One region of the Providencia sp. genome, then DNA from elsewhere that is predicted to be linked to it. Evidence: predicted binding sites of a transcription regulator. Region 1 holds the regulator's gene; each other region holds the start of a gene.
The links. The regulator ArgR, encoded in region 1, controls arginine synthesis, uptake and breakdown. The targets are predictions, from matches to a motif close to ANTGAATAAAAATACANT.
Positions count from the first base shown of each region.

Region 2: argA (amino-acid N-acetyltransferase) is a predicted target of ArgR. The motif match lies at 846-863, and genes of this name have one in related genera.
Region 3: argC (N-acetyl-gamma-glutamyl-phosphate reductase) is a predicted target of ArgR. The motif match lies at 1,214-1,231, and genes of this name have one in related genera.

Region 1 is NZ_JBQDNB010000003.1:40,057-42,336, reverse strand. Features, by position in the region: gene mdh (malate dehydrogenase) at 1-351, opposite strand, end outside; gene argR (transcriptional regulator ArgR) at 845-1,315, shown strand; gene ACTH6U_RS03275 (DUF6122 family protein) at 1,507-1,923, shown strand; gene mpl (UDP-N-acetylmuramate:L-alanyl-gamma-D-glutamyl-meso-diaminopimelate ligase) at 2,013-2,280, opposite strand, start outside.
Region 2 is NZ_JBQDNB010000008.1:915-3,194, forward strand. Features, by position in the region: gene amiC (N-acetylmuramoyl-L-alanine amidase AmiC) at 1-649, opposite strand, end outside; gene argA (amino-acid N-acetyltransferase) at 898-2,241, shown strand.
Region 3 is NZ_JBQDNB010000012.1:98,283-100,562, reverse strand. Features, by position in the region: gene argB (acetylglutamate kinase) at 1-132, opposite strand, end outside; gene argC (N-acetyl-gamma-glutamyl-phosphate reductase) at 171-1,175, opposite strand; gene argE (acetylornithine deacetylase) at 1,278-2,280, shown strand, end outside.

The DNA of each region.
Region 1 (2,280 bases):
AATAATCCCAATGAGCGCTTTTGGACAGGTCACCGCTATTTGTTGAGTCAGATTACGTACGATGCCTGCGTTAACATTAAACAGGTCAGAGCGATCCATTCCTGGTTTACGCGCAACACCCGCAGAAATCAGAACAACATCAGCACCTTTTAGCGCTGGAGTGGCATCTTCACCGGCAAAACCAACAACCTTAACATCTGTTGGGATGTGGCTAAGGTCGGCGGCAACACCTGGAGTAACGGGTGCGATGTCATAGAGAGAGAGTTCTGAACCTGCTGGAAGCTGATTTTTGAGAAGAAGGGCTAGAGCCTGACCGATACCACCTGCTGCACCTAGGACTGCAACTTTCATTCTGAAACTCCTTAAATTGTACTTTCAAAAATATGAATTCATCTAATTATGCACTAAACACATTACGTATAAAAAACAATTTATTAACAGATATAGAGAGATATTAACGCGAGATAATTTGTATACTAATTTTCACTATTCTAAACAAATTCCTTATCTGTTAATGAGATAACGGGCACTTTTTTAACAAATAGTTTTTCTCACTATTGTATTTCGCACAATAAGTTGTTTTCGCTGTTTATTATTCGAACAAAGACCAGAAAATTAACAATATTCTCACAATTTTCTCAGGTAAATTTATTAATACTCTATATTATATTTTCACATCGCTAATTTAATATAAGCCAGTTTTTGTCGCTGTAAAATATATCACTTAAATCGTAAAAAATTAATTCCTTGCTGCTTATAAAACGGTCATAACGCAATTTTGTTGCATAAAAATGCACATTTACGGATAATACAACTTAGTTTAATGCCAAAGAATGGGTTAATTATGCGTACACCGTCTAAACAAGAAGACTTGGTTAAGGCTTTTAAAGCCCTACTTAAAGAAGAAAAATTCAGTTCTCAAGCCGAGATAGTGATTGCGCTTCAAGAACAAGGCTTTGATAACATTAATCAATCTAAAATTTCCAGAATGCTAACTAAGTTTGGCGCGGTTCGCACGCGTAATGCAAAAATGGAAATGGTTTACTGCCTACCATCAGAGCCTGGCGTTCCAACAGCAACGAGCCCACTTAAAAATCTTGTACTTGATATTGATTACAACCACTCGGTTGTAGTGATTAGAACAAGTCCTGGTGCAGCCCAACTTATTGCACGTTTGTTAGATTCTTTAGGTAAAGCAGAAGGTATCCTTGGTAGTATTGCAGGTGATGACACTATTTTCTCTACCCCAGCGAATAATTTCACCACTCTTGAACTTTACGAAGCAATATTAACGCTGTTTGATCAAGAGCTTTAAATTCACACAATGCATTTTCCAAGTGCTATCTCATTATTACCATTGAGATAGCGATTAAAGAGGGGGAAATATCATTTTCCCTCTTTTTGTTTATCAAAGTTAGTTACGCGAGTTAATACAAAATTAATTATTTAAATCACATGAAAATAAATAATTAATTGAGTTATAAATCATAAGATTGAGATTATATTGTGATATTTGAGATCTTTAGAAACATCGTACACTACGGTTTCCACTTTCTGGTTCCGATTCTTTTTGGCTATCTATTTTGGCGAAAAAATTGGAAATTAGCATCATTAATCATGATATCGACGATGGCTATCGATTTAGATCATTTACTGGCGACGCCAATTTTTGATCCTAATCGTTGCGGCATCGGTTTTCATCCTATGCATACGGTTTGGGCAGCAATTGCCTATGTTTGCTTATTTTTAATACCATCATGGAAACTAAAAGCAATCGCAGTAGGTTGTCTATTTCACTTATTCACTGATTCACTTGATTGTTATATGGGAAGTTTAAAACAAGAAACAACGATCTCTTTTTTGAATTGTGGAAATGGAAATGGAAGTGAAAGTCTTTGGGATAGAGCTTTAAAAATTAAATAAATCTTTAACATAGAAAAACACCCCAAAGTGACTATCCAACTTTTGGGGTGTAGTTTAATATTTAGCGAGGGCTTTGTTACTTATAAGCGCTACTCTTCTATTTCAATATCAGCCTTGCTCTTCAAACCCGCCAGTAATTTGCCATGAATGCCACCAAAATCACCGTTACTCATGACAAGGATATAGTCTCCTGGCTGAGCAGTTTCAATGACCATATTAGCCAAAACATCAATATCTGCACTCCAACGCGCAGGTTGCACACAATTTTCAGCAATATCCGTAACCATCCAAGGAATATTAGCAGGTTGGAATAAGAATACTTCATCAGCGCGACCTAATGCAGGCGCAATATCATTT
Region 2 (2,280 bases), on a different contig from region 1:
TTTGTAATACCACATCTTTTTCACGAGTTTTATATTTTCCAATAGCGCCCGGATCTTCACCACCATGACCTGGGTCTATCATGATAATAATAGGCCTGTCTTTACCTGCTGTACCTGGTTTTTTCGCCTGCGCAGGCATATTCTCTTCAAGATCGCCTTTATTATAATCTTCAAGAAGTGCTAATAAAGGATCATCACTAGTATCAACTCCCTTTCCTGGATAAAAATCCATCACCAGTCGGTGCTTAAATTCAGAAACAGGTGCCATAGTAAAAAACTGAGGGCTAACTTTATTTTTGACTTCAAAAACAAGACGAACTGTTTTTGGATCAAATTGCCCCGCCCTTACCAATTTAAGGTAAGGATCTCTTGACTGAATTTGGCTGCCCATCTGCTTTAGTACGTTATTTAGCTGAACACCTTCTAAATCAACAACAATACGCTCAGGATTATTCAACACAAACTGACGATATTTCAGAGGAATATTCGATTCGAGTGTCACTCGGGTATAACTCGATGCCGGCCAGATACGCACGGCAATGATGCTGCTATTCGCAGCAAAACCAAATGGGCTGACACTAAGCAACATAACGGCTGCCGCACCTTGTATAAGGCGGCGCTTTGATGGACTGTGATCTTGATGACTCATCAATAATTCCGAACCTAGAGCTGATAAATAAGACGATTTTAGAATAAATGCCAATATATTGGCTAGATGCAAGCACTCTAACTAATCATTAGCACTCTGTCATTAAGAATACACATTTAAATTTAGAGATATGTAAACCTCAAAAATATAATTGTTATTATTTTTATGCCATCTTTTACTTGATATTTACTGCCAAAAAGAATAAAAATACAGTAATTACGAATAAAAATTCATTTAAGAGGGTAATTATGAAAGAGCGCAGCACCGAATTGGTTGATGAATTTCGCCATTCGGTTCCTTATATAAACGCCCACCGCGGCAAAACATTTATTATAATGCTTGGTGGTGAAGCGATTGCGCATGAAAATTTTCCAAGCATTGTTAATGATATAGGACTATTGCATAGCCTTGGCATTCGTATTGTCGTTGTTTATGGTGCTCGCCCACAAATTGAACAAATTTTATCAGAACACAACTATGATGCTATTTATCATAAGCATACTCGCGTAACCGATGCGAGTACTCTTGAATATGTTAAGCAAGCATCTGGTGCATTACAATTAGATATTACTGCACGTTTATCAATGAGCTTAAGTAACACCCCCTTACAAGGCGCTCATATTAACGTGGTAAGTGGTAACTTTGTTATCGCACAACCTCTTGGTATCGATGACGGTGTTGACTATTACCACAGTGGTAGAATTCGCCGCATTGATGAAGATGCTATTAATAATCAGCTTAACAATGGTTCAATCGTTTTAATCGGCCCAGTTGCTGTATCAGTAACTGGGGAAAGTTTTAATTTAACCTCAGAAGAGGTTGCCACTCAACTGGCTGTAAAAATTAAAGCAGAGAAATTAATCGGTTTTTGTTCCTCACAAGGTGTAGCAGATAAAGACGGTAATATACTGTCTGAATTATTTCCTAATGAAGCTGAAAATCGTATTCAAGAGCTTGAATCTGATGGTGATTATTACTCAGGTACAGTTCGTTTCTTACGCGGAGCAGCTAAAGCCTGCCGTCGAGGAGTCCGTCGTAGCCACTTACTAAGCTATCAAGAAAATGGTTCATTGATTCAAGAATTATTCTCTCGTGACGGTATCGGCACTCAAATAGTTATGGAAAGTGCAGAACAAATCCGTAGAGCCAATATCAATGATATCGGTGGGATTTTAGAATTAATCAGACCATTAGAGCAGCAGGGTATCCTCGTGAGGCGTTCACGAGAACAACTCGAAATGGAAATTGATAAATTTACGATTATTGAACGTGATAATTTAGTGATTGCATGCGCAGCACTCTATCCATACCCAGAAGAAAAACTCGGTGAAATGGCATGTGTTGCTGTTCATCCTGATTATCGTAGTTCTGCTCGTGGCGAAGAACTATTACATCGAGTTGCCGTCCAAGCTAAACAATTTGGACTAGAGAGATTATTTGTACTAACGACCCGCAGCATTCATTGGTTTCAAGAAAGAGGTTTTGTTCCCGCAGAAATTGAGATGCTACCATTGAAAAAGCAGGCTTTATACAACTATCAACGCCGCTCTAAAATCTTAATGTTAGACTTAAAAAATCAAGCTGATAAATAATTAGACTCACCATTCTTCAAGCTGCAGTTTTACTTAATT
Region 3 (2,280 bases), on a different contig from region 1:
GCCACCACCATGCACAATCACCAGTTCCCGCTGATGAGCCTGACGATAGGTTTGAATAGCAGTAAATAATCTTTCAAGCGCTTCCTCACTATCGAGTAGCACACCGCCCAATTTAATCACTAATGGTTGCATGGGGTTTTATCCTTAATTAATTCTTGCCCATAAGAGCATTAAAGTAATGACTGAGTTTCATTAAAACCGAAACGAATATTCATGCACTGAACAGCTTGCGCAGCAGCACCTTTTAATAGGTTATCTTCTGTTCCAACTAAGATTAGATGTTCACCTTTCAAAGCAAAGCCAATATCACAAAATGGTGTTCCAACAACCGATTTTAGGGCTGGAACACCCTTATCATATAAACGCACAAGAGGTTTATCTTGATAAGCAGTTTTAAACGTTTGGCTAATTTGCTCAGCAGTTACACCGGGCTTCACTTTACAAGTAATCGTTGCCAGTATGCCACGGGCAAAATTACCTAAATGTGGCGTAAAAATAACCTCTCTGCCCAAATGTGTCGCAATTTCAGGTTGATGACGATGCGTGAAAATACCATAAGGCTGTAAGCTAACTTCACAAAAGCTATTCGCCATCGATGCTTTACGCCCTGCGCCCGATACACCACTTGTCGCATTAATAACTGGCCACATATCGTCATCAAGCAAATTAGCCTCAATCAGCGGTTTAAGCGCTAATTGAGACACTGTTGGGTAGCATCCGGGTACAGCAATAAGCTGTGCTTGGCTGATTTTTTCAGCTTGCCACTCAGCTAAACCGTAAACTGCTTGCATTAGCCACTCAGTATTTGTATGTTCAAAACCGTAATACTCAGGATAGAAAGCGGCATCTTGCACACGATAAGCACCCGAGAGGTCGAATACAACACAACCCGCCTCAAGAAATTGAGGGGCAATGTCATGGCTAACTTCATGGGCTGTTGCGAGGAAAACAACATCAATGCCCTGTGTCGCTGCGGCGACGTCTGTTAATGGCTGTACTGGAAGCTCAATAATGCCTTTATATTGAGGATATAACTCAGAAAAGCACTTACCTGCATCTGTACTTTGTGCGGAAACCATCAATCCTTGAAGATTAATTTCAGGATGACGTTGCAAATAAGCGGCTAATTCTGCGCCAGTATAGCCACTAGCCCCGATAATGAGTGCGTTCAACATAAGTATTCTACCTTGTACTCGTGACCCAAACAGTTTAATGTGTATTTTTATTCAAATAAAGTGCATGAATATTGATACTATTATGGATAAAGGCTGTCAACAGTGAATATTAAATTACCTGCATTTATTGAGATTTATCGTCAATTAATTGCCATTCCGTCGATTAGTGCGACTGATTCTCATCTTGATCAGAGCAATAAAGCCCTTATTGAGTTACTCGGCGGTTGGTTCGAAACACTCGGATTTTCTGTAAATATCCAACCCGTTCCCGATACACGAGATAAATATAATCTTCTCGCATCAATTGGTGAGGGAAATGGTGGGCTAATGTTATGTGGCCATACCGATACCGTTCCATTTGATGATGGGCGTTGGACAAGAAATCCATTTGAGTTAACTGAACACGATGGCAAGCTATATGGTTTAGGGACTGCGGATATGAAAGGCTTTTTTGCCTTTATTCTTGATGCATTACGTGATGTTGATTTAACTCAACTCAAACGCCCTCTTCATATATTAGCGACCGCAGATGAAGAAACCTCTATGGCTGGCGCTCGCTATTTTGCGGCAAGCACTGCGCTGCGCCCAGACTTTGCTATTATTGGTGAACCCACATCGCTACAACCAATACGTGCACATAAAGGCCATCTTTCCAATGCTATCCGTATTACGGGGCAATCGGGTCACTCAAGTGATCCTGACCGTGGTGTGAATGCTATCGACTTAATGCATGAATCTATTTCGCATCTCATGACACTGAGAACAACGTTAAGAGAGCGTTTTAATAATCCAGCGTTTGTCATTCCTTATCCTACGATGAACTTTGGTCATATTCATGGCGGTGATGCGGCAAACCGAATTTGTGGTTGCTGTGAATTACATATGGATATCCGCCCACTACCAGGTTTAACACTCCAAGATATCGATGACCTGCTAAATGAGGCATTAGAACCCGTTAAAGCTAGATGGCCAGGGCGTTTAGCGATTGAACCTATGCATCCGCCAATCCCCGGCTATGAATGTCCAACAGATCACAAAATGGTTGTGGTGATTGAGCAGTTGCTGGGGCAAAGAGCCGATACCGTTAATTACTGTACCGAAGCAC